Regions from separate parts of the Cytobacillus spongiae genome, predicted to be linked through region 2. Evidence: riboswitches for the same ligand, from Rfam matches in the RefSeq annotation. Region 2 holds a riboswitch; each other region holds the start of a gene.
What was found. Region 2 has a riboswitch for cobalamin ahead of LS684_RS09125 (hypothetical protein). Riboswitches for the same ligand answer to the same signal wherever they lie in the genome.
Positions count from the first base shown of each region.

Region 1: it holds a riboswitch for cobalamin, as region 2 does, so the genes downstream of both, LS684_RS01370 (ABC transporter substrate-binding protein) here and LS684_RS09125 (hypothetical protein) in region 2, are expected to answer to the same signal.
Region 3: it holds a riboswitch for cobalamin, as region 2 does, so the genes downstream of both, LS684_RS23190 (ABC transporter substrate-binding protein) here and LS684_RS09125 (hypothetical protein) in region 2, are expected to answer to the same signal.

Region 1 covers NZ_CP089997.1:246,106-257,040, reverse strand. The annotation lists gene cobD (threonine-phosphate decarboxylase CobD) at 1-231, opposite strand, end outside; gene cbiB (adenosylcobinamide-phosphate synthase CbiB) at 188-1,171, opposite strand; gene LS684_RS01380 (adenosylcobinamide amidohydrolase) at 1,168-2,634, opposite strand; gene LS684_RS01375 (FecCD family ABC transporter permease) at 2,638-3,699, opposite strand; gene LS684_RS01370 (ABC transporter substrate-binding protein) at 3,662-4,624, opposite strand; cobalamin riboswitch at 4,771-4,987, opposite strand; gene sfsA (DNA/RNA nuclease SfsA) at 5,051-5,800, opposite strand; gene LS684_RS01360 (hypothetical protein) at 5,993-6,772, opposite strand; gene rodA (rod shape-determining protein RodA) at 7,222-8,439, shown strand; gene LS684_RS01350 (sulfite exporter TauE/SafE family protein) at 8,478-9,350, opposite strand; gene LS684_RS01345 (YqaA family protein) at 9,484-10,059, shown strand; gene LS684_RS01340 (Dps family protein) at 10,587-10,935, shown strand, end outside.
Region 2 covers NZ_CP089997.1:1,794,771-1,805,705, forward strand. The annotation lists gene LS684_RS09080 (Rrf2 family transcriptional regulator) at 1-333, opposite strand, end outside; gene LS684_RS09085 (NAD(P)-dependent oxidoreductase) at 474-1,115, shown strand; gene LS684_RS09090 (VOC family protein) at 1,138-1,986, shown strand; gene LS684_RS09095 (SOS response-associated peptidase) at 2,374-3,042, opposite strand; gene LS684_RS09100 (PAS domain-containing sensor histidine kinase) at 3,194-4,594, shown strand; gene LS684_RS09105 (alpha/beta hydrolase family protein) at 4,661-5,626, shown strand; gene LS684_RS09110 (DUF1287 domain-containing protein) at 6,073-6,759, opposite strand; gene LS684_RS09120 (GNAT family N-acetyltransferase) at 7,487-7,957, shown strand; cobalamin riboswitch at 8,016-8,202, shown strand; gene LS684_RS09125 (hypothetical protein) at 8,368-8,895, shown strand; gene LS684_RS09130 (ABC transporter substrate-binding protein) at 8,909-9,853, shown strand; gene LS684_RS09135 (FAS1-like dehydratase domain-containing protein) at 9,971-10,345, shown strand; gene LS684_RS09140 (molybdopterin-containing oxidoreductase family protein) at 10,473-10,935, opposite strand, start outside.
Region 3 covers NZ_CP089998.1:523,813-534,747, reverse strand. The annotation lists gene LS684_RS23220 (MFS transporter) at 1-637, opposite strand, end outside; gene LS684_RS23215 (C45 family autoproteolytic acyltransferase/hydrolase) at 878-1,924, shown strand; gene LS684_RS24375 (glycosyl-4,4'-diaponeurosporenoate acyltransferase CrtO family protein) at 2,040-2,315, opposite strand; gene LS684_RS23210 (glycosyltransferase family 2 protein) at 2,537-3,652, opposite strand; gene LS684_RS23205 (phytoene desaturase family protein) at 3,874-5,379, shown strand; gene LS684_RS23200 (hypothetical protein) at 5,427-5,579, opposite strand; gene msrA (peptide-methionine (S)-S-oxide reductase MsrA) at 5,677-6,192, opposite strand; cobalamin riboswitch at 6,588-6,786, shown strand; gene LS684_RS23190 (ABC transporter substrate-binding protein) at 6,923-7,888, shown strand; gene LS684_RS23185 (FecCD family ABC transporter permease) at 7,851-8,909, shown strand; gene LS684_RS23180 (adenosylcobinamide amidohydrolase) at 8,906-10,375, shown strand; gene LS684_RS23175 (bifunctional adenosylcobinamide kinase/adenosylcobinamide-phosphate guanylyltransferase) at 10,394-10,935, shown strand, end outside.

The DNA of each region.
Region 1 (10,935 bases), 1.5 Mb from region 2:
ACATTCTTCACTAATTTGCTCCTTTTGAGAAATAAGCCCTTTCAATTCTCTCCCGTTCGGATCAGGGTATTGGAACATTTTCTTATAATAGCTCTGCCATTCTTTTTCGAGTGAAGACGGTGGGCCTAATGGGTTGATGTTCGCACTAAAGTCATTGGATCCCTCTTGTTCACTTAACCCCATTGCTTTATATAAATAGTGTGGATTGGAGCCATGTGTAGGCCAATTCAATGAGCATTCCTCCTACCCATAAAAATAAGATAAAGGCGCGCGTTGTTCGGTTTAATATCTCATTTGTATCAATAATATGCTGTTTGGATAAGCAACAAAGGGGCTCTCCCATCTTAGCTCGATTGGAGATTTGTCCTTTGTAATAATTGATACCGCCAAGCTGTACACCCAAAATGGCTGCAACTGCTGCTTCGCCCCATCCACTATTTGGACTCGGGTGTTTTTTCGCATCTCGAAATAGAATTTTCCAAGCGGATCGATAGGAAACTCTTTCAGGAATATTAAAAACTAGCATGGTTACACCAGTTATTCGACTTGGAATCCAGTTCATCACATCATCTAGTCTGGCCGATGCCCAGCCGAACTGCCTATACCTCTCACTCTTATTCCCTACCATCGAATCACATGTATTGATGGCTCGATAAATTAAAGCAAAAGGGGCTCCCCCAATTAATGCCCAAAATAGTGGTGATGTTACTCCATCACTTGTATTCTCTGCGACTGTTTCCACCGCTCCTCTGACCACTTCCCCTTCATCTAGGTGATCTGTATCCCGCCCTACAATATAGGAGAGCTTCATTCGAGCTACCGCTAGATCTCCAGCTGCAAGCGGATCATACACCTCAAGAGCTGCTTCATTTAAGTTCTTACGGGCAATTGTGGTTGAAATTAGAACACCTTCAATGAATACACCAGCAAGTGGATGAAGCTGATACCCGGCCCACACAATCAATAAACTTGGAATTCCTACAAGAACAATAACCAGTATGAGCATAATGGTTCCCTTTACTTTTTTTCTCACACCTAGATTTAGTCGTTCGTCAAGAGCCGATATTAGGGACCCCATCCACCGTACGGGATGTGGCCATGTTGGAGGATCACCAATGATGGAATCGATGATATATGCTAGTGTAATCGCAGATAGATGAAATAGAATCATACCTTCACCCGTTGCTTATATTTCTGAATGGCAGCTGCAGTACACTCATATACCCCTTTGCCAATTAGCTTCCCAAGGGGAGTAATAGTCCCTGCAAATTCTAAATAGGTTCCTTGCTGTGTTGCTGCTATTAATATGCTATCTGTAGAGGTTCCAGTTGCTATAGTGCCTGTCACCTTATCCTTAATTTGGTGATCCTGCAGCACTTTTGCCTTCGCTTCCGTTGCTGTCATTATGCTTTGAATATAGGCTTCATCCGAAATTTCTCCATTGATAAACACCCACGTGTTAATCGTACCTGGTACCATTTCGGAAGCATACTCCATACTTCTCGAAGCATCAACTGCATTCCCAACACCAGCAGTAACGACGATGAACATACTAAACCCTGCCGCTTTATAGTATCTATAGGAAGCATCCTCAAGCTGTACAGCTGTCATCATCCCTACCGTTTCAAGTGGCTCGAATCCTTTGTTCCGCAAATAGGTTTTCATTTCTTCTCGGTAATCACTACAATCATAATCCTTTGGAACATGGCGATTAATAAAGGTTTGGTGCCATCCCATCCCAGAACCTACTACACCAGAGGACATCGTTTTTAATGGAACCGGTGCTTGAAGTAACAGATACTCCTTCTCTTGCTTCAACAGTTGTTCCGTAATAATAGTCACTTCAGTTTGCTTCACCAAGTTAGGAAGTAGAACCATTTGCGGAGCGGGTACCTTCGGATGTGAATGCTTTCCTACATCTGTCTGATAGACCGCTTTAATTCGATCAGCTTTGAGCACTTCATTCGGAATATCATTTACATGTATTTTTCCATGATCTAAGAGAAGAAGTCTGTCACAGTAGAGGGCAGCTAAGTTCAAGTCATGAAAGATGGAGATCACTGTTAACTGGCACTCTCTTGTCCACGTTTTCAATAAGTCCATTAATTCTTTTTGAAAAGAGAGGTCAAGATGATTGGTAGGTTCATCTAATAATAGAATTTCAGGTTCCTGAGCAAGTGCTTGAGCAAGGAATACTCGTTGCCTTTCTCCACCTGATAGCTCGTTGATTTCTTGATGCTGGAAGGCTTTAACCCCTGTATGCTCCATCACTTGCTGGACTACTGCCTCATCTTCATCTCCCCATGAATGAAACCAGCCCTTCTGATGGGCATAACGACCAAGAGCGACCGTTTCTCTTACTGTATAAGAGAAGGATTGGGAAGCATGCTGAGGAAGTACAGCAACAAGCTTTGCTAATTCTTTCGCTGAATATGCTTGCAATTCCTTATCCTTTAAACGGATACTTCCCTTTCGATACGGCAATAGGCCGCTCAATATTTTCAATAAAGTTGTTTTGCCACTTCCATTCGGACCAAGTATCCCAAAGAACTCACCTTTATCAACTTCAAATGTGATCATATCCACGACGGATTCAGTAGAATACCCTCCAGCAATCTGTTCTACCTTTAACATCTGCTACCCACTTCTTTCTGTTCGTTTTCTTCGAATTAAGATCATGGCAAATACTGGTGCTCCAATGATAGCCGTTATAACCCCAATTGGTAGCTCAGTCGGTGAAATAATCGTCCTCGATATCAAATCGGTCAAAATCAAAAAGCCTGCGCCAATAATTGCGGATAAAACGAGTAAATGGCGATGATCAGGCCCCCACAAAAGCCTGACAAAATGAGGAATAACTAATCCAACAAATCCAATCGTTCCAGAAACTGCAACAGCGGCCCCCGTTAAAATGGAACCTGCAATTAGAATAACCATTTTGCGGCGCTGCACGTTTACGCCTAAGTGCTGTGCCCGCTCTTCTCCAAAGGACATCGCATTGAGTTCGTTTGTATTGAACAATAAGATAAGCGTCCCAATGATAAAGAACGGAATGATTATCTCAATATAGGCCCAGCCTCTCATAGACACACTTCCCAAAAGCCAGCCAATAATCTGTCTTAATTCGTCCCCTGTTAAAGCGATCATCAACGAAATCAATGCTCCTAAAAAGGAACTAAAAATAATGCCCGTTAATATTATGGTTTCCACTCTCATCGAGCGTTCAATGGTTCGTGCAAATAAGAGAACCACAAAAACAGTCACAAACGAAAAGGCAATACTAAAGATCGGCAAGGTATATAAGCCCATAACAGGAAGGCTTATTTGGAAAAAGAGCGTTAACACGGCTCCGACTGAAGCACCCGAAGAAACACCAAGCGTATACGGGTCGGCTAATGGATTTCTTAATAAGCCTTGAAAGGCTGCTCCTGCCATCGCAAGAGATGCTCCCACGAGACCCGCTAACAGCACTCGGGGTAAGCGAATATTTAAAACAATGTTTTCATACATTCCCTCTATAGAAGAAGTGTCAATTGGAAAAACCGCTGACAAGATCAGCTTAATAATGTCAAAAATAGGTACTGAAACAGTACCTATTGAGATTCCAAGTAGCAAGCTAGTGGTGAAGAATCCACAAGCTACTACATATGCAATTAACTTATTACTGATTAAAGACTTCTGGGTAGATTGTTTTTGCAAGCTCCTCTACTCCTTCTACGAGTCTAGGACCTGGGCGAGTCACCAGATCGGAATGAACATCGAATACCAGTTGATTCTGAATCGCACTTACACCTTGCCAGCCTTCTCTTGCAAGCACTTGTTGTACTGCATTCTCTGTATAATACCCATAAGTTGTAATAATTACCTCAGGATTTAACGAGATAATCGTTTCTTGTTCCAACATTGGCCATCCATCTAGATTACCTGCTACGTTTTTCGCATGAATAATAGAAAGCATTTCATCAATGAATGTATTTTTACCAGCTGTAAAGATTTCAGGAGCACCTGAGACCTCCACAAAAACGTTTTTCTCCTCTGAAACTTCTGCAACTTTCGTTTTAATTTCTTCCACTTTCGCTTTCATATCCGCAACCATTTGTTCTGCTTTTGCTTTTTCTCCAGTCGCTTGGCCAATGGTAATAATCGTTTCATATGTTGTTTCGAAGCTTGTAGCATCTTCTACTACAAAAACAGGTATTCCTGAATCCTTTAATTGTTGTAATCCTTCTTTTGAATTATGTGCACCTGATGCATGCGCTAACACTAGGTCTGGCTCTAAAGAGATGATTTTCTCTACATTAAACTCCATTCCACCGATTTTTTCCTTTGTCATTGCATCCTCTGGATAATTGTCAAAATCAGTTACACCGACTACTTCTTCTCCAAGTCCTAGCTCGTAAATAATCTCCGTATTACTAGGAATAAGCGAGACAATTTTCTCTGGTTTCTTTTCAATAACGATTTCTTCATCTAATGCGTCTGTTAATGTAACAGGAAAGGCAGCTTCTTCTTGATTAGCTTCTGTTTGTACCTCTTCCTTTACATCTTCCTTCTCTGTACCGCAGCCAGTCATAATCCCTACGGCCAATAGAAGAGTTAATACGATTGAATACCACTTTTTCATGTCTAATCCCCCTTGTCTATTTCATAAAACGTGAGTTGAGGAAATAAAAAAACATCTCCCATAAATAGAAGATGCTTGTATGACTCGTCATCGATACAAAAAACCGATAGATATGACCGTCACACACCTTCCCATCCTCGTAGGTTACTAGTGTATCCGATGTAGGCAGGTCTCCTGGCTCATGGTCATAGCAGACGCTACACCTTCCCGTACTTCTTGCCGTACAGTGGTATCAGTAGCTTGCTCCCATTTACAGTGGCGGGACCGCGTTGGAGTTACACCAACTTCCCTTTTAAGTCTTTTTTTAAAAGGGGAGGTTTCATCTACCTTCCCTTAAAAGACACCTCATCAATTTTTATTTATTTTTCCAATCACTTAAAATTACACTATAGCCTTGCAGAATTTGCAATGCTTTTTTCTAAAATTCTACAAATTTCTCTGTTCATCTGAAACGATAGGTGCTTCTACTGATAGTTGCTGCCCTATGAATATTTCCTCAAGGGTAATATGACAGGCCCTCCCATAGAGCTTTACCCCTGACTGACTTGCCTCAGCTAATGCATGAGAAAAAATAGGATCAATATGAGGAGCTGTTGTCACTTGCTCCACATCATCTCGTTGCGCAACGAATAAGATAGCTGTTTGGTATTTGCCTTCCTCTACAATTTGAGCGAGCTCCTTCACATGCTTCGCCCCCCTAGCAGTTACCGCATCCGGAAACATCCCTACCCCATTTTCAGCCAGCGTGACGCTCTTAACCTCTAATAAAAGCTGCTCCCCTGCTTGATTCTCAAGTAAGAAATCCCAGCGTGATTGACCATATGTATATTCTGACCTTATATACCTCCAAGCAGAAAACTCCTCAAGCAACCCTTCCTTTAATGCTATTTCAATGAGTTGATTAGGGAAGGTTGTATTAATAGATATATAGCCTTCTTTGACTGGGTTTTCACATAAAACTGCTGTCCATTTCGTTTTTCGATGCGGGTGATTGTTGCCAAGTACCCACACTTTATTTCCTGGAATGAGCAACTCCTTTAACCTCCCAGGGTCAGCCAAATGGACATCTGCTAAGTCCGATTCTCCTTCTATTCTCACCCGAATAATAAAGCGATTCGGCCTTTCAACAAACGTTGCTTCCTGCAGGATTTCTGGGAATGTAATACTAGCCTTCATTAGTAATCCTCCTTTACCTTGGAAATGATTGATTGTATTGTTTCGTTAAAAAATGAGTCCCGCTAAGAGATCAATGCAACACTATCACCATCATTTCTCCATTGTTTCCACTTTCGCTCTATTCCCCCTATAATCTGCACCATCAACTTCTCTCAAAAATTGCAAAAAAGCCTGGCACAGCAGCCAAGCTCTTTACAGATGTGTATAGACTCTCCATTGTTTTACTTTTTTATCGAAAACGAGCTTTGCATTACATTTATTGCTGGCTTCTTTTTCAAATGCATCATACATATCATCCATATTCGCATAATCACCGACTAGCCAAATGGGAATGACGATTCGTGACCGATTCTGCTCTGCATGCCGAAGTGAAATGACAATACCTTCCTTCATCATATCCTTAAGCGAGACAATTACCTCATCAGGGACGGCTGGAAACGACTTCCTTTTCTTAAATCCAAGTAGTGATTTCTCTAGCTTCATTTCTCCCATTTTACTTGAGATGACGTTTCCGACCATATAATAGAACGCATTCATATCTCTGTAGTAGGTTTTATTAAACCACCCATCATCGTGAGCTAAGTAGGCATATTTATTATTTAAATGGTTGTAAAACGGCAAGCGCAAATGCTCCTTTAAATGACTTAGATAAAGGAGCTCGGCTAGCTCTTGACCTGGTAGCTGATTTAACCCCTCCACCTCTTCAAAATCAATCCAGCAAAAGTCTCCATACCCGTAAACATCTTCCTCAATTAATTTACTCACTTTATCCGCTGGAACAAATTCATGGAGGGTATGTAAATTAAAATCCCCTTCATCAAAGCGATGCTTTAAAAGCAAGAGGTTGTTAAGCTTTTCAGGCACAGATACTGCAAATTCCGCAAATTCAATTCCATATGACATCACATATTGATCATTTTCATTTAAATGAAGATACAAAAGTTCACGAATATGATTATGGTTTCTCTTCAATCAAGACCCTCCCCCAAAAACGTAGATATCCCTTCTGCACAAGGGGTTCTGCCCTATCATTCAATTAGAAAAAACAGCTAAATTCAACAAGCTGCTCCGTCCTTCATCTACATATTTTTTAATTTTACCAAAATCTCCTCGAAATATCTTATTTGAGGGATGAGAACTTTAGAAAAAAACAATTCTCACTCATTATGATATTTCTAAAGAAAAATAAGCGATAAGTTCGTTCCTGCAGCTTCATCTCATTAAAGGGTTCAAAAGCAACATTTTAGTAAAATATAGCGACTGTTGAAACCATCAATCGTGCGCGTTCGTCTAATTATACAGACAGAATAAACGGTTAACAATCAGAATATTTTAAGAAGGAAGAAAGAATTTAATTGTATGAAATTTTTTCCTTTGTTACGATGAAAGTAAGATTAAGAACGAAACTAGGTGTTGGACAAATGGAACAATCCAAAAGACCTTCAGAGCGGTTTGACTGGAGCCTAGCTCTCCTTTTACTATTATTTTCTCTTGTAAGCTGTGTGGCCATCTATAGCGCACAAACAACTGGACAATATGATAATAATTATTTTTTAAGACAAATATTTTGGTACGTTGTCGGTTGCGTGATTATTGCTGTTGTGATGTTCTTTGATAGTGAACAGTATCGCAGGCTTTCCTGGATTCTGTATGGTCTTGGAATTTTACTCCTTATCGCAGTAGTAGTTGCCCCTGAATCCATTGCACCCGAACGAAATGGGGCAAAAAGCTGGTTTGTCCTACCTGGTTTAGGCAACATTCAGCCTTCCGAGTTTGTAAAAACATTTCTCATTCTGGCTTTAAGCAATCTTATCGCCACCCATCATGAACAATTTATCTTAAAGACATGGAAAACTGATTTTTATTTACTTATAAAGCTTAGTTTCACAGCAGCTTTGCCACTAGGACTGATTCTGTTACAGCCCGATTTAGGTACAGCACTTGTAATCCTATCCATTTTAACAGGGATGATTCTTGTATCTGGAATTGCGTGGAAAATCATTATTCCACTATATGGTTCGCTCGCAGCCCTCGGTGGATTTGCTCTCTATCTGGTTATTTGGGCTCCAGCTGTACTAGAAAAATTACACTTTAAAACCTATCAGTTTAATCGGATCTATAGCTGGCTAGACCCCAACAATCATCAAAGCGGCTCTGGCTATCATTTATATAAATCCCTTCGAGCAATTGGATCGGGTCTCCTCACGGGTAAAGGCTTTGGGGAACGAAAGGTTTATATTCCAGAAAGTCATACTGATTTTATATTTAGTGTAATAGGGGAAGAATACGGATTTATTGGGGGAAGTATCGTGATTAGCTTGTACTTTCTCTTAATCTTTCATCTGATCAAAACCGCTTTAGATACGAATGAGCCGTTTAATACGTATATATGTGTAGGAATAATAAGCATGATTACATTTCATGTATTTCAAAATGTTGGCATGACCATTCAGGTACTACCAATCACTGGGATCCCATTGCCTTTTATTAGCTATGGGGGAAGTTCATTAATGGGGAACATGCTAGCGATGGGATTAGTATTTGGAATTCATTACCATCACAAAACCTATATGTTTTCTTCTCAAAGCTATCAGCCTTATAAAAAAGGGAAAGTCATACGAAAAACATCTCGGTCGTAATAACAGAGAATCCGTTAAAACACAAATCAGCGAAAGACCTATATGCGGTCTTTCGCTGATTTAACGTCATGAAAATCTTTCATCCGGAGCAAAGATCGTCCCAAAAAGAAGACAATAAAGAAAGCAAGAATAAGGAGCCCAACTGTATTCAAATGGAGAACCTTAAGCACGACGCTTGTCAGAGTTGCAATATATAGAATTCCCAGTAAAAAGGCAATCTCTGCATCTTTGTAGAAAGTAGTTAACTTTGCTCCAAATTGAGAGCCAATCAATCCGCCGATGATTAATAGTAAGCCGACCTGGTAGTTGATGGTTGTAGTCAATGCATAGGAAATAAAGCCGCTACTTACAATTAAGAGAACCGCAAGCAGGCTTGTACCCACAGCCTTTCGCGAATTCATTCCCAAAAAGGCAATGGAAAGAGGGACAATGATAAATCCACCTCCTACTCCAAGTGTTGTGGAGACAAAACCGCCAATCAATCCAATAACGACAAGCTTCCAAGAGGAGAAAACATAATCTGATTTGAATTCAGCAGCACCCTTTCCTTGCCGAACCATTTTCCATGCAAAGTAGGAGAGTAGAATTATATAAAAAGCTGGAATAACATAAACGTCTAGAGCCTTCTCCTCAAGAAATAGAACAAATGGACGAGCCACTTGGGTGGCCAGAATACCGCTTAACCCTAAAGTGGCCCCTTCCTTCCAAGCGATATTTTTCATTCGAATATGAGCGACGATCCCTGACGAAGAGGTACCAATGGTAAACAATAAGCTAGTGGTAATCGCCTCAACAGGGGAAAAGCCCGTTAGTAAAAGAATGGGCGTTAAAATAAACCCGCCTCCTACACCAAAAAAACCTGATAGCACGCTAATGATCGTTCCTAATAGAACATAAAGAATGATATCCACTGGATTCTCCTCACTTATTTTATATTTGTTTTACAAGTTGGGGGCAATGATTGCGAAATCAGATGTAAATGGTATACTTCAATTTGAACAAGTCATATAAAAATCAACAGTTTAATATAAAGGAGCTATCACTATGTCAGAATGGATTCACCTCATCGAAGAATGGTTAATGGAATATGGAATCTATGGGTTACTGTTTGTTTCCTTTGCTGATTCTTCCTTTTTCCCTATCCCGCCAGATGTCCTTTTAATCCCTATGGGAATTGCCAATCCAGATAAGGCCCTTTACTATGCTCTTCTTACAACCATTGCATCTGTTTTAGGGGCGATCCTTGGTTGGTACATTGGAAAAAAACTCGGAAGACCCGTGCTTCGTTATATTATTTCTGAAGAGCGCATTGTCAAAGTCGAGAATTATTTTAATCGATATGGTCCCATTGCCATTCTAATTGCCGGGTTTACTCCCATTCCATATAAGGTGTTTACAATATTTGCCGGAATATCAAGGATCCCACTTCGCACACTCGTCATCTGGTCCATTATCGGCCGTGGTGCTCGTTTCTTTATTGAAGCCTTTATTATCATAACACTAGGAGCGAAAGCAAAACCATTCATTGAAGATAATTTTGGGATGATTACCTTAGTAGGTGGAGTGATCATCACTGTTGTCTATGTCATATACGTACTGATTCGCAAGAAAAAGAATTAACGCATATCAGCCTCTCTAGCATTTAGTTAGAGAGGCTGATTGTCTAAAAAACTACATATTGGTGATTACTATTCAGTCTAACAAAGTTAACCACTTACGAATGTTCACAATTAACCACTTAGTCATAGAAAATTGATGTATACCAGTAACTGATACAGCTATTTAATTTTGATTCACGTGGGTTTTTGGAGTTTATTTATGTTCAAGTTTAGAAAGCTACTCACGTGATTGGAGCGGAAGGCGCTTGACTCCTGGGGGATTTGCGTTGCAGCCAAGATCCCGCAGGAGCTTGCGACGAGGAAGCTTGGCGAACGCCCCCCGGAAAGCAAGCGCCTGGAGCAGAAATCACCTACTCAACTCTCATCTATTTGAATCCCCATACACCTCAACTCTCTAGCATTTTTCAAGAGAATTTTTTTACTATTTTCAGCTTGGTTATATTTTATTTATAATTATTATAATTTAAGATTGATTTTAAATTATGGGTTTGTTAAAATGTAATTAACATAGTTAAGGGGGAATAGTAAATGGAACTACAATCTTCATTAAACTTACAAATCGCAAACTGGAATATCCTATATACAAAATTACACCGCTACCATTGGTATGTGAAGGGGCCTTCTTTCTTTACACTTCATGCGAAATTTGAAGAACTCTATAACGAAGCAGGGCTAATCATTGATGAAATGGCCGAAAGACTATTAGCAATCGGGGGACAGCCTGTCGCTACTTTAAAAGAATACTTAGAAACAGCTTCACTAGTCGAAACCAACGGCGAATCGAAAGCAAATGACATGGTGGCTGCATTAGTGAAAGATTACAAACAAGTTAAAGATGAATTAAAGGAATTAGCCAAACTCGCTGACGAAAAAGAAG
Region 2 (10,935 bases):
GGTAATTGTATCTTGGATATTTCTTCCAACTGGACAGGAGGGGTTAGGATTGTCATGAACACTGAATAACTCTTGCTCCTGCACGACATTTACCGCTTTATATACATCGAGCAACGAGATATCATCGAGGGATTTTGCCAGCTTGGCACCAGCAACTCCAGGGCGAACGCTGATTAACCCCGCCGTCTTTAACATCCCCATAATTTTTCGAATAACAACCGCATTCGTATTCACACTAGATGCTATAAATTCGGATGTATTTACTCCTTCTTTATTTAGCTCGAGAAGTGATAGTATATGAATTCCGACAGAAAATCGGCTGCTTATAGACATATTTGTCACCTACCTTAACGATATGATCTTAAAAATTAGTATACAGGAAAAAATGATTTATGTTGACATCATTATATCCTGTAACTATAATGAATACAAGTAACTGTAATGGTTACATGTAAATTTTAGGAGGGATTAACATGAAAATTGCCATTATCGGAGCTGCAGGAAAAGCGGGAAGTAAGATCGTAACAGAAGCGATTAATAGAGACCATGAAGTAACAGCAATCGTTCGAGATGCATCGAAAGTCGAGCAGTCAGCTATTACTATTTTAGAAAAAGACTTATTTAATCTTAAAGCGGAAGACGTAACTGGATTCGATGCAGTTGTAAATGCCTTCAATGCGCCAGTTGGAGAGGAACACCTGTATGTGAAAGCAACTAAAGCACTAATTGATCTGTTAAAAGGAAATCAACAGACTAGATTGTTAGTTGTTGGTGGAGCAGGAAGTTTATTTGTAGACGAAGCTCATACCATTCAGGTAATGGATACGCCTGATTTCCCGAAAGAATATGCGGCAACTGCTTACCAAATGGGGCTCGCATTAAAAGAGTTGAAAAACTCTACAGATGTACAATGGACATTTTTAAGTCCCGCTGGATTTTTTGACCCAATTGGGAATCGAACAGGAACATATGAAAAAGGATTAGACCGCCTAATCTTGAATTCTAAAGGAGAAAGTTATATTAGCTACGCTGATTATGCGATTGCGATGGTGGATGAAATTGAACAACCACAGCATTTGAATCAGCGGTTTACCGTAATTAGTGAAGCACAGTAAGAAAAATGGAAGGGGAGTTATGATGGGCTTTCATCAACCACCGATTACATTTGTAGGTGAAGTCATTTTACATGTTGAAAATTTGACAAGAGCCATTACCTTTTATAAGGAGATTATCGGTCTTCAGCTGATAGAGCATTCAGAAAATGATGCGAGCTTTACAGCAGATGGCATAACTAAGCTGCTTTCGTTGAAAAAGCTAGATCATGTGGTTCCGAAGCTGGGAAAAACAACTGGGCTTTATCATTTTGCTCTTCTTCTCCCTAATCGAGGAGATCTTGCTATAGTCGTCAGGCATTTAATTAAGCATGAGATTCCATTTGGTTCATCAGACCATCTTGTAAGTGAGGCGATCTATTTAAATGATCCTGAAGGAAATGGCATTGAGATTTATTGTGATCGCAAGCCTAGTGAGTGGAGCTGGAAAGCTGGTCAAGTTGAGATGGCGGTAGATCCGCTGGATTTTGAGAGTCTTTTGTCTAGTGTAGGTTCTCTCCCGTGGACAGGACTTCCGCCTCAAACGGTGATGGGTCATATTCACTTACATGTATCACATTTGAAAGATGCTGAGAATTTTTATGTGAATGGATTGGGCTTTGAAGTGGTGAATCGGTATGGGTCACAGGCGCTTTTTATCGCAAATGGACAATACCATCATCATATAGGGCTCAATACTTGGAATGGAGTTGGCGCACCGAAGCCACCTGAGCAAAGCACTGGACTTCAGGCATTTACCGTGAATTTTGGGGGAGATGAAATGAGGGAGAGCGCGATCAACCGATTGAAGCAAATAGGTGTAGTCGTTAAGGAAGAAAATGGTGCTTTCGTGGCGGAAGACCCTGCTGGAAATCGATTGTATTTGAAGAGTTGAATATGGGAGGAATTTAAAGATCTTGCTCTCGTTTAGGGCAGGATTTTTTTTATGATGGTTGTTGCTTAAGGTATCTGGTAGGGGGGGCTGACAAGGAAGAAAAAACTGGGTTTGGATAGAAAAAAAGAGAATATCTGTCATTAAAAGTCCGATGAAGACGGAATTAGCTAGAAAAATAGAGAAAAATGGTCATCATAAGTCCGATGAAGACCAAAACAGCTAGAAAAATAGAGGAAAATGGTCATCATGAGTCCGCTGAAAGCCAAAACAGCTAGAAAAAAAGAGAAAAGAGGTCATCATAAGTCCGATGAAGTCCAAATCAGCTAGAAAATAGAACAAAATGGTCTTCACAAACGAGAGATCAGGGGCATTGCCCCTGAACTCGATCTACAGGCTATTCTTTTCGTCCAAGCAGTCGATTTGGTCATTCTTAGGAGAGTTTATGAGCGTTGATACCGGATATTTGATCATCTGCTCTGCTGGGTAAGGGGTTAGCAAGGATTTGAGCATGGTGACATCTTCATTTTTCGGGTCTAGCCAAAGATCGTATGTATCTGCAGGCAATATGACAGGCATACGATCGTGTATCTCTTCCGTCACTTCATTCGGAGTGGTCGTAATGATTGTACAGGTGACAAGGGGGTGATCGGACTTTTTCCATACTTCATACAGGCCAGCAAAAGCAAAAGGCTTTTGGTCCTTCATGACAAACCGGTATGGTTGCTTGTGACCGTTTTCTTTTTTCCATTCGTAAAAGCCGTCAGCGAGAATTAGACATCTTCGCTTTTTGAAGGCATGCTTAAATGAAGGCTTTTCATCGATGCTTTCGCTTCTCGCATTGATCATTTTGTAGCCGATCTTTGGGTTATCTGCCCAGAACGGAACGAGCCCCCATTGCAGAAAGCTGCCTTTTCGTCTTTGCCCATTTGAGCCCACTGCTAGGATGTTTTGGCTCGGTGCTATATTGTACCTTGGGTTCAGCTCCTCTAGCATTTCGAACTGAAATTGTGCTTGTAACTCCGCTTTATTTTCTGAAAGTGAATACCTCCCGCACATTTAAGAACCCTCCATTCCCCTTGCTTTCTTTCTATTTTACCCAAAAGTGGGTGATTTTACATGATTTTCATTGAAATTGAGTTGATTTTAATAGATAATTTGAAAGAATGTGAAAATTTTTTTGATTATTTGCTTAGGGTGTGGAATAAAGATGAAGTTAGCAGAATTAAATGCAGCCGAAATAATAGATCGTATAACGGATGGCTTTTTTTCGCTGGACACGGATTGGAATTTCACCTATGTGAACCATGAAGCGACCAAGCTATTATTTCGAAATCGAGAAGATTTGCTTGATAAAAATATTTGGGAGGAGTTTCCTGAAGCGGTCGATTTACTGTTTTATCAAATGTACCACAAAGCAGTAAATGAGCAGGTGTCGGTTACGTTTGATTCGTTTTTTCCCCCACTGCAAACATGGTTTGATGTTAGAGCCTATCCTTCAAAAAATGGATTATCAGTCTTTTTTCAAGATATTACAAAGAAAAAGCAAACTGTTTTGAAAAATGAACAGCATTATCAATCGTTATTCGAACATCATCCAGATGCGGTCTTTTCCTTTGATCTCCAAGGGAATTATTTAAGTGTAAATAAAGGGATGGAGCAGTTGCTTGGCTATTCAGAGGATGAATATTTAAGCTTAAACTATCTCCCGCTTGTGGCTGATACCCATGTCGAGCATACAAATGAATACTTTAAAAGGGCTGCAAAGGGAATTACACAGAACTATGAAACAATCGCCATCCATAAGGAAGGGGATAAGGTTCCTGTAAGTGTTACGAATATTCCAATTATCGTTGATGGAAAAATTGTAGGCGTATATGGGATTGCTAGAGACTTAACTAAGGAAAAACAAGCGGAAAATATGCTGCTGCGTTCGGAAAAGCTTTCAGTTGTAGGTGAGCTATCCGCATCCATTGCCCATGAAATTCGAAATCCATTAACATCACTTAAAGGATTTCTCCAAATACTTAGAACTTCATTCGAAGAGGTGCCTGCCTATTTCGATATTATGACGGATGAAATTTTGAGAATTGAAAGCATTACCAGTGAGCTTTTGCTACATGCCAAGCCGCAAGCCCATAATTTTAAACATGAAGACATCCAAAAGCTTACTAGCCATGTTGTCACGTTACTAAGCTCACAAGCACTCTTACATAATGTGGAAATAAAGGTAACATATGATTCGTTACCACTTGTATGCTGTATTGAAAATCAAATCAAACAAGTATTTGTAAATGTATTAAAAAATGCCATTGAGTCGATGCCAAATGGAGGAACCGTATGGGTTCATTTAGAATCAGCCGCTGATTATGAAATAATCATTCAAATTGTCGATGAAGGCTGCGGTATTCCAGAAGAATTTTTAAAGGAAGTGGGGATGCCATTTTATACGACAAAGGAAAGAGGCACAGGACTTGGCATGATGACGACGAATAAAATTGTTGAAGCCCATGGAGGCCGAATTGATATTTCAAGCAAGGTAGGAGAAGGGACTAACGTGGTCATCACCTTACCCATTGAACAAAATTTACACCTTTTAGAAAATAGATAGAAATGAATTGAACGAATGGAATTGCATAAACGTCTTATATCCAAAATTGGATGAGGTGGAATTCAAGTGAGCAAACAAATGAATGTGAAGATTAATGGGAGCTATACATTAGGGGCAACTGTAACGATTCCAGTTGGTGATCTTGTGAAGTATCCGGCGATTGTCATGGTTCATGGAAGTGGCCTAGTTGACCGTGATTCAAATGCAAAAGGCATGCCGATGAATATTTTTAAGGAATTAAGTGAACTTGCGGCAGTTCATGGGTTTGCGAGTATCCGATATGATAAGCGGGGAATTGGAGAAAGTGAAGGAGATTATTATGAAGCTGGTGTTAAGGATTTAATTGACGATGCAAAAGCGGCTCTGGAATTTGTCAAAGAACATCCGCAAATAGATGCAGAGAAAGTCATTTTACTAGGTCATAGTGAAGGCAGTATTATTGCTCCGTTTGTTAATGAAAAGGTTCCAGTGAGTGGAATGATCCTGCTAGCCGGTACAGCCGAGCCGTTAGCTGATACAACGGAATGGCAACGGGAGCAAATGATTCAAGATATTCGGACGTTAACAGGCTTACAAGGATGGTTAGTCCGTTTCTTAAAAGTAGATCAAAAAATCATGAAGATGAATGATTCGTTGATGGAAGTTATAAAGGGATCCACGGAACCGGTTATCAAATATAAATGGAAGAAAATAAATGCGAAATGGAACAGAGAGCATCTTGAATATGATGTATCAAAGGTTCTTCCGCTTGTAACTTGCCCAGTGCTTGCCATCACAGGCTCAAAAGATGTAAATGTGAAAGTAACGGACTTACCAAAGATCAAGGAGCTAGTTGCAGGTGAATGTGAAACACATGTTATTGAACATATGACACATATGCTTCGCAAAACAGATGTAGAATACCGCATGAGTAAAATTATCAACCAAAATAAAAAGTCTGTACAGAAGCCAATCGATAGCGAATTAAAGGAAATTTTGTCCAATTGGCTGGAGAATTGGAAGAGTAAAGAACTGAATACTGAGGAAGCATGAGTAAAATTAAGAGCTGGTTCACGAAGTTGGATAGCGAAATAATATGAGGATGGGACATAACTAAATGCTCCTTCTCAAAGACGAACAATGACTTTTATAAAAATATTTATGTCGTAAAAACAATTTCGTTCCACCTGCGCTGCAGACACTCGCTTTCCGCGGGGAGGAACCGGAGCCTCCTCGCTGCGCTTTGGTGTCTCAGCCTTTCCTCTATTTCCCTTAGGAGTCGCGTGCCTTCCGCTCCATTCTACTATTTTTTAAAAATTTTTTTTCCGAACAAACAAAAATAGCCGAACTAGTAAAAAGAGATCACTCCTGATCGTTCGGATAGACCATTGACTGAAATACTGATGTCGCAGCCACGTTTTTTTTTTTTTGCAAACTTGGACTTTTTCATACTGGAAAGGAAAGCTGACTTTATTAGCAGCTTACCTTTGTTTTTTTATCTAAAATTTCCAGCGATAATGACCGGTAATCGGAGCTTGAAAAGAAGTTAGTTTGATCTCAGCTGCGAAAGGGGGAGTGTTGTGAATGACGTATGGAATACCATCCTTTGTTCGTTTGTCTGATATGATGCCGATGTGGTCAAGTGAGTCTGAAAGAAAAACGACAATGTCACCAGCTTGCCATTGCTCAAGATTCGCAGCATTCCCTGGAATCACGTCTGTTGTTAGGGACTCTGCATATCGACGAAAGAAAACATCTTGATTCGGGACTCTTCGAAAATCAATATTTGGATCTGGCTGCTTCGCCACTCGTGGGTAGAGGTCTACATTCGCTGATATGTCCTGATCCATTAAATCCTTTAAGGTAATGTTCGCCCCGTGAAACCCTCTCCAAATCACATCTGTGCAAACGCCTTCATCTTCTGGTGGGTATCCACCAGCATAATATTCGCTCTTATATAGTGTTTTTTGGTCAACCTCTTTTCGTGCGCTTTGAACGATATCAATGGGGTCTGCAATTCCATTGGCATTTATGTCAACTTGCGCGTACAAGTCTGGGACTTCTATGGCTTTTTTGAACGGGTTTTCAAAAGAGATGCCAATTGAATTGATGATGATGCCATTTTGATAAAAGAGGACGAATAACAAGAGACCAACGGCAAACAAGCTAACTAGCAATCTCTTCATTTTTTCTCTCCTAACTTGGTAGATAATATGTAGACGTGTAGCAGTTAGAAAAAGTTTCCTTTATGTTTGTAATTGAGTGAATTTCATCATTTTAATTCCTTATGTCTATTGGATTTCAAGGCATGAAAAAAGGAGTACCTCCCTTACAATCGAATTAGTTAAGTACGACCAAAGAACAACTGTTGAACGAGAGAATGTCTATTTAAAAGAATTCTTCCAGTTAAACAATCTGAGACAGTGAAAGGGAAGAAAGACCAAACCTCATTTTGATTTGGTTACTGTTATTTACCATGAATCAAAATGAGCGGCAGATCGAATCAATCAACATTTGAACAGTTCACAACCAGTGGCAGCTTCATTTTTTTGACCCTGGTCAGGAAAACCCTGACGAAAACCCGTTGATTGGAGCGGAAGAAGCGAAGACTCCTGCGGGATCAAACGGACAAGTGAGATCTCCGAAGGAGCGAAGCGACGAGGAGGCTCAGCGCCGGCCCCGCGGAAAGCGTAGCGCCTGGAACGCAAATCAACAGCCTTGTTTTAAGATGAACTTATTTTAATAGAGCAGTTTCAAATCAGGGCTACCCTTCCTTCCTTTTAAAATAGTAATCATGAAATGATTCAGAATTATCCATTTTTCATTAAGTAATAAAAATAGTAAGTAAATCGATGACGAATGTATGTTCTTATGTTAAAATGTGGTTATTGAATGTTGAAGGGGATATGGAAGATGGGAAAAGTTTCGTTCGTGCATTTTTCGGATGTGTATTTGCCAAAATTACTTACGTTTGAACTTCCGGATGAGCAGGCGCAGTTTACGGCATTGCCTAAGGATAAAATCGAATCATTCGAAGATCAACACCGGATGGTTATTTTATATGATAATGAGCCTGTTGGATACTTTCTTTTACATGCTACAGAGCGTGTAAAGGATTATTCTGATCAGCCTAATGCCATGCTGCTTACGGCGTTGTCGATTAACTATGCGGAGCAAAGGAAGAGCTATGCGAAAAAAAGCATGATGCTGCTAAAGAAGTTTGTGCAAACAGAGTTTCCCGAATGTACGGAAATCGTCTTAGCTGTGAACCATAAGAATGTTCCTGCAAAGCAGCTTTATTTAGCAGTTGGCTTTGAAGATACGGGCATTAGAAAAGTGGGCTCAATTGGCGAGCAATGGGTGATGAGACTCAGAGTAAAGTAATTGTAAAATATTTCTTTGTTATAGAAAGCTAATTATAGTAAAATAAGTATTAATTGAATATGTATTGCAGAGATTGGGTGCTATGTTGATAGCATAATAGGGAATTCGGTAAGAAGCCGAAGCTGTTTCCGCAACTGTAAGTGCTGATGAAATAAGAAATGCCACTGTTTGAGCAACCAAATGGGAAGGCTCTTAAAGTAAAGTGAAGCACAAGCCAGGAGACCTGCCTTTTCTTGAGCGTATTTTGCTCTTCGGAATAAAGAGGATTGTACGGCAGCTTTTCTATGAAACAACTTAATCTGTTTACATAGCATTTTTCGCCGGCCAATGAACTTTGGGCGGTTTTTTTTCGTTGGATTAAAAGACGCTTCTTGCAGACTATTCAAATCGAACAATAGGGGGGCGAACATTTGGAAAAAGACATGCGGTTTCTTTGTTATCCATTTATGCGTGAATCGGTATCAACTGTAGATTTTGAAATTCGAACGGATTCCTTGACGACTCGTATTGGACAAGCCGCAGCCTTAACGAAAGATGTAGAGGTAGTCCATAATGATCTCATGTATTTATTGCCAAATGCTTATCATTTAAACGGGTCTGTTCGTGGAAAGGTAGCGATAACTGAAGAGAAGCTGAATCGATTAAGTGAGATGTACGACTATTATGTAAATGAGGTGGAAGATCAGATTGCTCATTTTCTACTTCCACAAGGAACGGAGGCAGCGTGTGTTCTTCATGTTTGCCGGAGTGAAGCGAAAAAGTCGGTACGTGCATTGCACAAAGTAAGCTTAGAGAGAGAAGTACCAGATATTTTGTTCGATTATGCTCATTTGCTTGCCAATGTACTTTTTGTCATGGCTGTATACGTAAACAAGCAAAATGGGGTCGAAGAAATTCCGTTTATTAGTGAATCATACCCTACGAAAAAGAAGAAATAGATAGGAGAACATGATGAAAACAAAACAACTATTCAAGTTTGTATCCATTATTATGCTTGTATTTTTTTTACAGGCATGCCAAGCAGCAGATGAGAAAACCACAGAAAAGTCAGAACCAAAAGTGGAAGAACCACAATCATATACTGTGACAGATGACTTAGGAAATGAAGTAACATTTGATGAAGTTCCAGAAACAGTGATTTCTTTACAGCCCAGCAATACGGAAATCCTATTTGAGCTTGGTGTGGGGGAGAAAATTATTGGTGTAACGGATTATGATCATTATCCGGAAGAAGCAAGTAAGATTGAACGAGTTTCTGATTCAGTGAATATCAATGCGGAGAAAATACTTTCTTTAAAGCCAGATGTGGTGATTGCTTACACGGTAGGAGAACAAGAGGCATTAAAGCCGATAACGGATGCTGGCATTCCTGTATTTGTTATTCAATCGGCAAGTTCCTTTGAAGATGTATACGGAGATATCGAGCAGTTGGCTGACGTAATGGGTGTAGCGGAAGTTGGGGAAGAAGTAGTCGAAGAAATTCAAGCCAATATGAAGGAAGTAGAAGAGAAGCTATCAGGAGTAACGACGAAGATGCCATTATATCTGGAAATCAGTCCATCACCAGATATTTACACAACCGGGATGAAGACGTTCCAGCAGGAGATTGTGGACCGTGCGGGGGTTGAAAACGTATTTGGTGATCAAGAAGGCTGGATTAAGGTAGCTGAAGAGGAAGTCATTTCTCGAAATCCAGAGTTAATTGTAACTACAGTAAATTATGTTGAAAATGCAGTTGCGGAAATCAAAGGGCGTTCGGGTTGGGACCAAATCAAAGCCATCCAGAATGATCAAGTCTTCTTACTAGATGCTGACGTTTTGTCTAGACCAGGGCCTCGAATTGATGATGCGGTAGAATTATTAGCGAAGACAGCCTATCCAGAGCTTTTTCAATAAGTAGAATAGGAGAGAGAAAGATCTAGATTTCTTTCTCTCTTTTTTATAGGGAAAAATAGGAAGATGCCTTTTATTGTGATATAATTATCTGAAAATTCATTTTAATAGGAGGTTAGTATGAAAGAAGGAGCCATCTATACATGGGAGAGGTCATTTACGAATGAAGAGGTGTTAGAATTTGGGAGAGTGTCTGGGGACCAGGGGAGACATCATGTGGAGCCAGATGAGAAAGGGCGTTTGATGGTTCAAGGCTTGCTAACAGCAACGATTGGCACGAAAATTGGTGGGGACTTAAATTATATTGCGAGAGAAATGATTAGTGAATTTATCCGGCCTGTATTTACTGGTGATATCATTACGTGTGAAGTGGTAATTAATAAGGTCATTCAGATGGAAGGATTCAAGAAGATTAAAATGGAAACGATTTATCGAAATCAGCATGGGAAGGAAGTTCTTACAGGCTCCAGTCATGGGATTGTTCGAGATGAATAGGAGGATATGATGGTGGTTTGACGCACGGCTTAGGAATGTCCAATACAATTTGAAAAAATTGACAAATGGGAAAGAGAATTTGCAATCATTCCCATTTGTCGTAATACGAACGAAAACCCTTTTATAATTAGTGAGATGCCACTTTTTCCACATGGATCCGTCCTGAGAAGAAGGTCGCACCTCCGCCCATATCTGCTAGGCGATCAGGGGTAAGAGCGTTGACGAGCTGTTTTTTACCAGGAGCATCCGCCCATAGACCTTGTGAGACAACGACCCCAGGAAGAACCTGACTCCCAACGTTTGCACGCATAATACATTCGCCACGTTCATTCCAAATGCGCGCGAGATCTCCATTTTCGATGCCCAGCCTCTTCCCATCCTGTTCATTTAGGAAGATTTTCGCTTCTTTTTCTAGTTTCATATGCTTGTCATTGTTAGAGAAGGTCGAATTTAAGTAATTATGATTCGGCCCTGGAATAAACTGAAAGGGATATTCACTCTCTTCTTCAACTGGAAGGTAGGTTGGAAGAGGAGGATACCCATCTTGAAGCATGGCTTCGGAATAAAGCTCAATTTTCCCGCTCGGTGTG
Region 3 (10,935 bases), on a different replicon from region 2:
GAATTACCTTCAGCCCGCTTTTAACTTGAGAAAAAGGATTTTCTTTTTTGAAAGAATCCATTGAAGGCTGCTTGATATTAAGAGCGAAGACCACCTCTATTAGATGGAACATCAGGCCAAGTCCGATCAGCAGATTAAACTGGCTGTCAGCCAGGTCTTTAGCCAAATATGACCCAAAGATCACAGCAATCAGCATACTGAAAAAGGTAGCAGATTGTATTTTCCCCATGGCACCGTCCATCCGGTTTTCTTCATTGGTTTCCTTTAATGAGTCGTAGATAAGTGCTTCATCTGCTCCTGAATAAAAAGTCACGCTGAATCCATTAATAAAACTGTACAAATAAAACACCCATGGTTCATATGCAAATAAAAGCAGGGAAATACTGAAGATCTTAAGGACGGAACCAACTAAAAAGGAATGCTTTGCACCGTAACGGTCAGCAAACATACCTGTTGGAAGTTCTCCAATCAAAACAGCTCCACTCCAAAACATAAGCACGATCAGGATTTGGGAAGAACTTAATCCCCTTTCAAAATAAAACAAAGTCAAGACTGGTTGAAGAAAACTCATCGTACCGAAAAACGAAATCCAAAATAACATCCTGATATTATGGGATGCAAGTGTATGTTTGTTCATAAATGTCTCCTACTTCCTGAAAATGTTGATAAATACCCGGAAGAAGGAGCGTCGTTTCATATTCTAGAAATCCTGAACGTTCACTCCTTCTTGAAATAATAAGAACGTTTTGAATGTTTTTTGCATGGTATTTCCTCCTTGTGTTTGATGGCTTAAGTTTAGCATAAGTCTAAGGAATCATTATGGGGAAATGTTCGACATCATTCTACATAATGAAGAGAGGTGTATACGTAGAAAGTTTTGTTAGACGTTTTACAGGCAAGAGGAAGTTATTATGAGGTTGGATTGCAGTTGGGAAGGGAATTAAGGGAATCTCCCCTGTATTCTCATCATTTAAAGCGTCGCAAGAGGTCTTTGCATCAATACAAAGTGGATGTAGGAGAAGCGGAGTCATTGATCCGTCGTTACTCACCTGGTTTGTGGGATGAATTGGAAGGGTTGGCTTGTGGTTTACAATGGTCCATAGAAGATACTGTTCATGAATATTCGGGGTTTCAACAAGACTGGGGCGAATCAGGGTGCTCATCTTTAGCGAGTAATGGTATCTATGTGAGAAATTATGATTACCATCCGAAGACTTACGAAGGCAGACTTCTGCTTGTTCAGCCTTCTGGCGGGTTTGCATCCTTAGGGTTCTCAGGCAGAGGGATAGGCCGGCTTGACGGACTGAATGAAAAAGGGTTGGCAGTTGGTTTTCATTTCGTTAACCGTCTCAACCCAGGAAAAGGATTGATATGTACAACAATCGCAAGAATTCTTCTTGACACTTGTGAAAACACAGAAGAAGCTATAGAAGTATTGCAGAACCTTCCTCATCGCCACTGCTTCAATTACTCATTGTATGATCGATCCGGCAAGGCTGCTGTTGTAGAGGCATCTCCCAGAGGGGTTGGAATATACCATCATACAGCGTTAAGCTGTACGAATCATTTCCAGATGAATCACATGAGACGAGACAATCGTCGTTATCTAAATGATTCGGAAAAGAGATTGGACAGGCTGCGTTCCAAGCAGGGAACGGGACTGAACATGAGGGAAGCATTAACTTTATTCAATCATGGGGACAGTCCGATATTTAAACGGGGGTACGATTCATGGGCCGGAACCATTCATACATGTGTCTTTCATACAGATACCCTTCAATGCTTGATCGGCTTTGGGGAGAGCTCTGAAGGAGTGTTCATGGATTTTAGTGATTGGATCTCAGGGAAGCCTTTAAGGATTAAAAAGATAGTGGGCAGATTTATGACGGATCAACCCTTTGTATTCACGGAAGAGAAAGAGTGATAAAAGGAACCGAGCAAATCAAGAATTCTATGGCATTTTATCGTGGAGGACTTCCTCGGTTCTTATTCATAAAGTGTTCAAATTATTATCAATATATTCATTATTTATAAAATGATTAAATGTGATGTGAGTTCGAATACCCTGTTATGCTTGTTTCAACAATAGGCTGGCACTGCAGCATTAACCGAGTGATCCTTAGTCGGTTGTAGCGTTGTACAAGGATAAGGGGGAGGTTGAATAAAATGCCATATAGAAGCATTGACCATGACACGACTCCCTCATTTAATAAAAAGAATATGGGGGAGGGTATCATCTGCAGCCAATGAGAAAGTTCTGCACGGTTCAACTCGAGAAGTAAGGTAACACGCCCCTGTTGAGATGAGAGATTAATTTCATTTTTTCTTACCCCGCCTTGAAATCATTCTCCTGCATCAGGCAGTTTCTTTTTCCACTTTTTGATTTTTAAAACCCTGTATATCCCGCTTTCCCTTCCAAGCTTATAAGGGTGAAGTATAGGGGAAATCTTCCAAACTTGATTCGGAGTCAGTCTGGACGTTATGAAAGAAACCAAAAGGTGGATCCCTACCCACGCGAGCATATTAACGAAAATAATCATTTCATCTTTTCGTCCTTGCCTTTCTCTACAAAAACATACCGATCCTTCCACTTCGTCTGTTTAGTAAAAAACGTATTCCAAACAGAGTGTAAAAAAACCATAATAAAAAATAAAAGGTGGATAGGAAATAAGAGCGTGTCCAAAAGAGTGAAGTTCCCTATTCTACTTACAATGACATATAAATAAAGACTCACTAATGAGTATTCAAGCATATAACGATATGGGTTTCCTGCGATCATATCAGGAGACTGAATGATAAATGAAATGAGAAAGGCAATCCATATAGAAATAACGGTCAATAATAAAAGATTCGTTGATCTTGCACCTGAAGCGAAGCTTTTTGACCATCCATGGAATACCTCAGCCAACCCGTTCTCATACATTCTCATGGAGATGGCTCGCTGCCCACTCACAGCTTCTACGGATTCCCCACATGCCTTTGCACGTCGGCATAAGGAAAAATGCTCCACCATGTCGCTTTTGATGGCTTCGTGTCCACCGATCCTCCTGTAGACATCTTTTGAACAAAGGAAGCACTGACCAAACCCTCCTGCAGGCTTAAACAATCCTGCAAGAAGATGGGTAACGTTTGTGGATGCGAAAACGATGAAGTGAAAGATCATAGAAAGGGTTTCATAACCGCTGTTCATCTTGTGATAAGGATGAATGCTTAGCACACCTTGACAATGTTGGCGTTTATAAGTTTCGCATATCCTCAACAGCCCTGCCTTCTCAAACCATGTATCACAATCTACGAACAGCAGGAATTCACCTTTTGAAGCCTTAGCTCCATTCCAACAAGCCCAAGACTTCCCTTTCCATCCCATGGGGAGAGGGGGAGAATCAATGACGATCGCTCCGAATTCTTCACTTATTTCCCTTGTCCGATCCTTTGATCCATCATTCACAACAATCACTTCTAGTGGCTGAATGAATTGATTTTCAATGCTTGACAGCAGCTTTCCGATCGTTCCTTCTTCATTCCTGGCAGGGATGATGATGGAGCATTTTTTTACTAGAAAGCTATTTCTTACATGGATCGCCTTATTGACCAATGGAATCCGGAAGAATAGGAATGCCGTAAATAAGATTGTTCCTAACCAAACATACATTTTGCTTCACCTTCTATTTAAGATCGATTTTTATCAACATCTTAACCATTTTAGGGATGGGTAATACGTATTGTGAGATGGTGCAGGGTTTTCATGCAGAGACTTCTTTGATTGATCAGGAAATACGTGGTTTTGAAACTTTCTAAAAATGGGCACAATGAAAAGCTGAATCAGGGTTTCAATCTAGTCAAGACGATCGTTCTCGTAAGGAGGAAATAGAAATGAAAAAGAAAGTGTTAATCGTGGGTGGCGGTCTGGGCGGTATGTCGACTGCTATCCGTCTGTCGTCTGAAGGATATAATGTGACCATTTTGGAAAAAGGTGAGAGACTCGGCGGGAAATTAAATAAAAGAGGGGAAAAGGGCTATTCGTTCGATACAGGCCCCTCCATTCTTACGATGCCTTGGGTATTGGAGAAAGTTTTTGCACATGCCAATCGCGATCTGAATGATTATATTGATATCGTAAGGGTTGAGCCGGGCTGGCGAACATTTTTTCATGACGGGAAAGAACTTGATGTTTCTTCGGACCTTCCAACCATGCTGGAGGAAATGAAAAAGACATCACCAGAGGATGCCGGAAACCTATTTAATTATTTAAGTTATTGCAGTAAAATGTATGAGCTGACAATGAAAAGCTTTTACAAAAAGAGCATAAACGGCCTGCAGGATTTACGAACCATGCATCCTGTAAAGGAATTATTGCAGATGGATCCCATGAAATCAATGGATGCTGCCAATCGCAAATTCATCAAAGATAAGTACTGGCAGCAATTATTTAATTTCTTAATCATGTACGTAGGGTCTTCCCCATACCATGCACCCGCCATCATGTCACAGCTTACACATGTACAGTTAGGCCTTGGGGTTCATTATGTTAAAGGAGGAATGTACAAGATTGCCGAGGCAATGGCGAAAGTATTGGAGGAGTTGGGTGTAGAGGTCCACTTGAATTGTGAAGTGGAAGATATCCTTACATCTGGAAGCCGTGCTGAGGGAGTCCGTACGAAAATAGGAGAGGAGCTTAAGGCCGACATCGTCGTATCGAATTTAGAAGCCATTCCTTGCTACAAATCTCTTCTTGGGGATCATCATTCCTCCCAGAAGGAAGTAGATGAGTTAAGTAAGTATGCGCCTACTGTGTCAGGTCTTGTTTTACTTCTGGGTGTTGATCGGAAATATGACCACCTGGCACATCATAATTTCTTCTTCAGTGAGGATCCCCGTAAAGAGTTCAGGCAGATATTCGATGAAAATAAATTGGCGGATGACCCAACAATCTATATAGGTATTTCATCTAAGTCGGATCAGACGCAGGCTCCAGAAGGAAAAGAAAACCTTTTTGTGCTGACTCACGTTCCACCATTGAAAGAGGGAGAGGACTGGTCCCAATATAAAGAGTCCTACCGACTTAAAGTGCTTGAGAAGCTGGAGAAAATGGGAGTGACCAACTTACGGAACCATATTGAATACGAATATTCATTCACCCCGAATGACCTTCAAAACCTGTATGGTTCTAACGGTGGATCAATCTACGGTACAGTAACGGACCGAAAGCTGAATGGAGGATTTAAAATCCCGAATAAAAGCAGAGTGCTTTCAAATATGTATTTCGTGGGAGGGTCGACACATCCAGGTGGAGGTGTTCCGATGGTAACGCTCTCAGGACAACTGACGGCAGAATTGATTATAGACGAACAGGTGAAGGTCAATCGTTATATTGGATAAAAAAAGCCGGAGGGGTGGCTTGGCTGCCTTCCCTCCGGCTTTTCATCTCATTCCTTCAATTGTGCATTTACAGAATCAGAATTATTCACCTTTGCATCCTCTTTATCCGGGTAAGGATCAAAGAAATTCACTACTTTTCCTGGACCTTCAATCCCTATGACGGTCTCTTTATCTTCTCTGAAATCGTCTTGTTTCTTCATATCTAAAAACTCCTTCCTGCCAATTAGTTTGGCGAAAGAAACTCATTTCATTCTCCGGACATACACCGAAATTTGTCATCATCCACCTGTCTACTGTTTATTGCCAATGATCTTCTATAAATTCGTCACGCCCTGATTTAACCCGGTCTTCTTTATATTCAGCTGGATTCTTTTTATAGAATTTTTGATGATAGTCTTCAGCGGGATAGAATGTAGATGCAGGCAGGATTTGGGTGACAATCGGTTTTTTAAATCGGCCACTTTCCTCTATTTGTTTCTTCGTCATCTCCGCTTCTTTCTTTTGACGTTCGTTATGGTAGAAAATAGCTGTGCGATATTGATCACCCCGGTCATGGAATTGACCTCCATCATCTGTTGGATCAATTTGAGGCCAATACAGTTCCAATAATCTTTCATATGGGAAGAGAGAGGGATCGAAGGTGATTTGAACAACTTCATAATGTCCGCTGTGACCAGCTTTAATCTCTTCATAGGTCGGATCTTCAAGATGACCCCCTGAATAACCGGATACCACATCCACAATACCCGGCAATTCATCAAATGGTTTTACCATACACCAAAAACAACCTCCGGCAAAAGTGGCGATCTCAATCTTATCACTCATTTACAAAAACCCCCATCATATGTCGCTCTAAAGTAGTAAAGCAATAGCATGAGAAAGATTCTATCATGAAAGTGAAGAGGCGACAATCTTTTAGTTCGGCTCTTATAACCATTATGTTATATCATGCTGTTTTAAACAAAGTGTCTCCATTTCTTTGTCCACTAGAATGTGCATTGAATTCGAACAAGCCCCCTCAGCTTAGGGGAAGGTCGTACTTTCAAGGGGGATAACTCGGTACCATCTCATTGCCGTTCACTATTTTTTACACACAATTGATATATTAAGCATGCAGGCTCAAACCTACCTATCATTCAACAAATTTTTCAAAAAAGGAATTCACTAACCAACCGAACTTGTGTATAATTCATGTGAACGGAACAATTACATACGATATGAGATTAGGTGAAGCTGAAGTTCAAAGAAAGTTTTAGCTTCTTAAAAGGGAAGTTGGTGTAATTCCAACGCGGTCCCGCCACTGTAAATGGAAGTGAGCTGTGTGAATGCCACTGTACCAAAGGGTATGGGAAGGTGCAGCAAACAATGACCATGAGCCAGGAGACCTGCCTAATGTCTTTCGCACCAAATCTACGCGGATAGAAAGGTGTAATGTGCATGTTTGACAAAATGAATCATATCTATGCATCTTACACAACATCTCTGGCCCCGCTGGAGATGTTTTTTGTCTGACTAAACGTATCGTCACAGGAGGAGAAAAAGCATGAAACACTCGATCAAAGTCATATTCGCACTCTTACTTACTTTTGGGATCCTATCAGGTTGCGGAGCCGAAAGTGAAAATGTAAAAAAAGAAAAAGAGAATGAAGAGGTCAGTAAGGAACAATCTGATTTTCCCATTTCACTAAATGACGCCCTTGATAATAAAGTGACGCTTGAGGAGCAACCTAAGCATATTGTGTCATTGATCCCGAGTAATACAGAAATACTATTCGAGCTCGGTTTAAACGAGGAAATTGTAGGAGTATCGGATTTCGATAATTATCCCGAGGAAGCAGCTGATAAAGAGAAAATCGGTGGGATGGAGTTTAATGTGGAAAAAATCATCAGTCTAGATCCGGACTTGGTTCTTGCTCATGAATCCACCGCTATCTCGGCAGAAGAGGGGTTAGATCAGCTCCGAAATGCCGGTGTGACAGTATATATTGTCCAAGATGCCACTAGCTTTGAGGAAGTATATACCACGATGGAAAACATTGGGGTTCTCGTTGGGAAGAAAGAGGAAGCAGAATCCATCATTTCCCGCATGCAAACGGACCTTGAATCCATAAAGGATGAGACAAGTAAAGTAACGGAAAAGAAACGTGTGTATGTGGAAGTTTCCCCTGCACCGGACATCTATTCGACTGGAAAGAATACATTCATTGATCAAATGCTTACACTTGTGAATGCTGAAAATGTAATGAGTGACCAGGAAGGATGGGTACAGGTGAATCAGGAAGCAGTCATTGCATCTAATCCGGACACCATTATCACAACCTACGGATATTATAGCGAAAACCCTAAAGAACAAGTGATGAACCGGGAAGGATGGAAAGATGTGAATGCAGTTAAGAATGATGAAGTACGTGACGTACATTCAGACCTGGTCACACGTACTGGTCCGAGATTGGTTGAAGGAGTAGAGGAAGTTGCAAAGTCGATCTATCCGGAGTTATTTGCAGAATAAAATATGGATAACATACGGACTGGCTATAGTGTTCTTATTGATGGCAATCCTTGCTGGTATATCCATAGGTACTATTTCTGTACCTGCCAAGGATATATTGTTGATCCTTGGAGCAAAATGGATCGGTTTCAGATTACCTGATGAAATCGATCCAATGTATACAAACATTGTATATTCTATCAGATTGCCCCGGGTGATACTCGCACTACTGGTTGGAAGTTCACTGGCCATCGCCGGTGCCTCTTTCCAAGGCCTTTTGCGAAATCCATTGGCAGATCCATATACATTGGGAGTATCTTCAGGAGCATCTGTAGGGGCTGTTATTACATTGTTCTTTAATTGGAGCATTCCGTTCATTGGGAAGTTTACACTTCCCTTTTTCAGTATTGTCTGTTCAATTATCACTGTGTTTATTGTTTTATGGTTTGCACAAAAAGTGGAGAGGACCATGAAAGTCGAAACCATCATCTTGACGGGAATCATATTCAGTTCATTCTTAGGATCCCTCATTTCCTTAATGATCGCCCTGACAGGAGAAGAGTTAAGGCAAATCATCGGCTGGCTGCTCGGAAGCGTTTCGATGAGAGGGTGGGACTATATAGCGATTATATTCCCCTTTTTCATCATGGGAGTAATCTTATTGATCTTTAACGGTAAAGAATTGAATGGCATGAGCTTCGGAGAAGAACAGGCACACCATATCGGGATATCTGTACATAAGAGGAAGCTCATCATATTGATCGCTGGAAGCATCCTGACCGGAGCTGCGGTTGCCGTTTCAGGGACCATTGGATTCGTGGGTCTTGTGATCCCTCATTTTCTTAGAAGAATCGCAGGTCATGATCATCGGCATTTACTTCCCTTGTCGATCATTATAGGAGGTGGGTTTCTGGTGCTGGCAGATCTTATCTCAAGAACCATTATTGCGCCGACAGAACTTCCTATCGGCGTGATAACATCTTTGATTGGCGCTCCTATGTTTGCCTATATCCTATTAAAGAAAAGAGGTCTTACATCATGATGGATGTCAAAGGTGTCTCAGTAGGATACAGCGAAAAGAAAATTGTAGAGGACATGAACTTTCACATAGACAAGGGAGAATTCTTTGGAATCCTCGGTCCTAACGGGAGTGGAAAGACCACACTGTTAAAAGCGATGACAGGACTTCTACCCTTATTGGAAGGAAACATCACGTTAAAAGGAAAACAACTTCATCATTACTCTTCAAGAGAATTAGCCACACATGTTGCGGTACTTCCCCAGATTTCGACGGAAACCTTCTCATATGAAGTGAGGGAGACTGTGATGCTGGGGCGTTATGCACACCAGAAAGGGTTTTTAAAGGGGATGACTGAAAGGGATACCGAAATCGTTGAGAAGGTGATGGAGCAAACTGGCATTGCTTCTTTTCAGCACAGGTACCTCCATGAGCTGTCTGGAGGGGAACGGCAGCGGGTATTCCTTGCCCAGGCCCTTGCTCAGGAACCTCAGGTCCTGTTGCTAGATGAACCTACAAATCACCTGGATCTTGCCTATCAGAAATCCCTGCTGGATTTGATCAAACAACAAACGGTAGAAGAAAAACTGACTGTCATTGCTATCTTTCATGATTTAAATCTAGCTAGTCTTTACTGTGATCGACTGCTTCTCCTAGAGAAAGGAAAAACAAGACTTCTCCATCACCCCGAAGAGGTCCTGAAGGAGGAACATATTGAAGGAGTGTATCATACCAAGGTCCAAAAGCAGGCTCATCCACTGGTTGCAAAACCTCAAATGGTCATTGTCCCGGAAAAAGGAGATAGAGATGTAGGAGCCCTTACGTTAAATGAGAGTCTTCTCGAAGTGAGTGAAGAGTATATTCATTTTGCTTCTCCCCTACCTCTCAAATGTATGTCTTCTGGAATCATCGGGGCTGGAATTGGCTGGTACAAGAACTTCATTAATCGAAGAGTCCCCGGGGATTATGATTGCTCAGATTATCAAAAGGACATGAAAAGGTTCATTTCGAATGAAGGCCTTGACCCTTCTTTCTGTATTGGAATGATGACCGCCCTTCCATTACATCATGTGGTATTCGACCAATTTGAAGGGAACGGGAAATCTGTTTTCGTCGTCGTCACGGCAGGTGTGGGGAATGCCATTGATGTGTCAACAAGTTATCGGTATGAGACCGGTTTTAAACCGGGCACGATCAATACATGGGTGTTTATCAACGGCAACCTGTCAGATGAAGCTTATATAGAAGCCCTTGTAACCTCAACAGAAGCTAAAGTGAGGGCACTTCATGATATGAACGTGAAGGACAGAAGGACTGGACAGTTAGCAACAGGCACTCCCACTGATAGCATCCTGATAGCTTCCAGTCAAAATGGGGAGCTTGAACCATTTGCCGGGTCGATTACACCAATAGGGAAGTTAATAGGACGTGGGGTGTATGAGGTAACGAAAAAAGCCGTCAAACGGTATTGGGATCACATGAGGGAATGATGGAGAGGGGGAATGAAGATGGGGACCCTTTATTTTATTTCCGGAGGGGTCAGAAGCGGTAAAAGCTCATTTGCTGAAAATTGGGCGATCAAGCAGAAAAAGAAAAGACGTTCATTGATTTACCTTGCGTGTGGGGTGAACACAGATCCCGAGATGAAACAAAGGATCATCAAACACCAACAGGATAGGAAAGAGTCCGGTGGAGAATGGATGACGATCGAATGCCCAGAATCCATTGAGAATATCATAGCTCTAATCCCGCGACAATCTGTTGTCCTCCTCGACTGCCTCACGACCCTTCTGACAAATGAGATTTATGTCAATGGGAATCAAACGGAACAGGAGATTGAAGATAAAATCTATCAATCTATCCTTCATTTACAAAATAGAGTCGATGTCTTGCTTCTTGTCAGTAACGAATTAGTTTATGATCTTCCCATGGATTCGAGCACTCTATTATTTCAGAAACACCTTGGTTCTTTACATAGAAGGTTGGTGTGCAATGCATCTGTTGCAATTGAAATGACCTCAGGGATTCCTGTTGTGAAGAAGGTCACTTC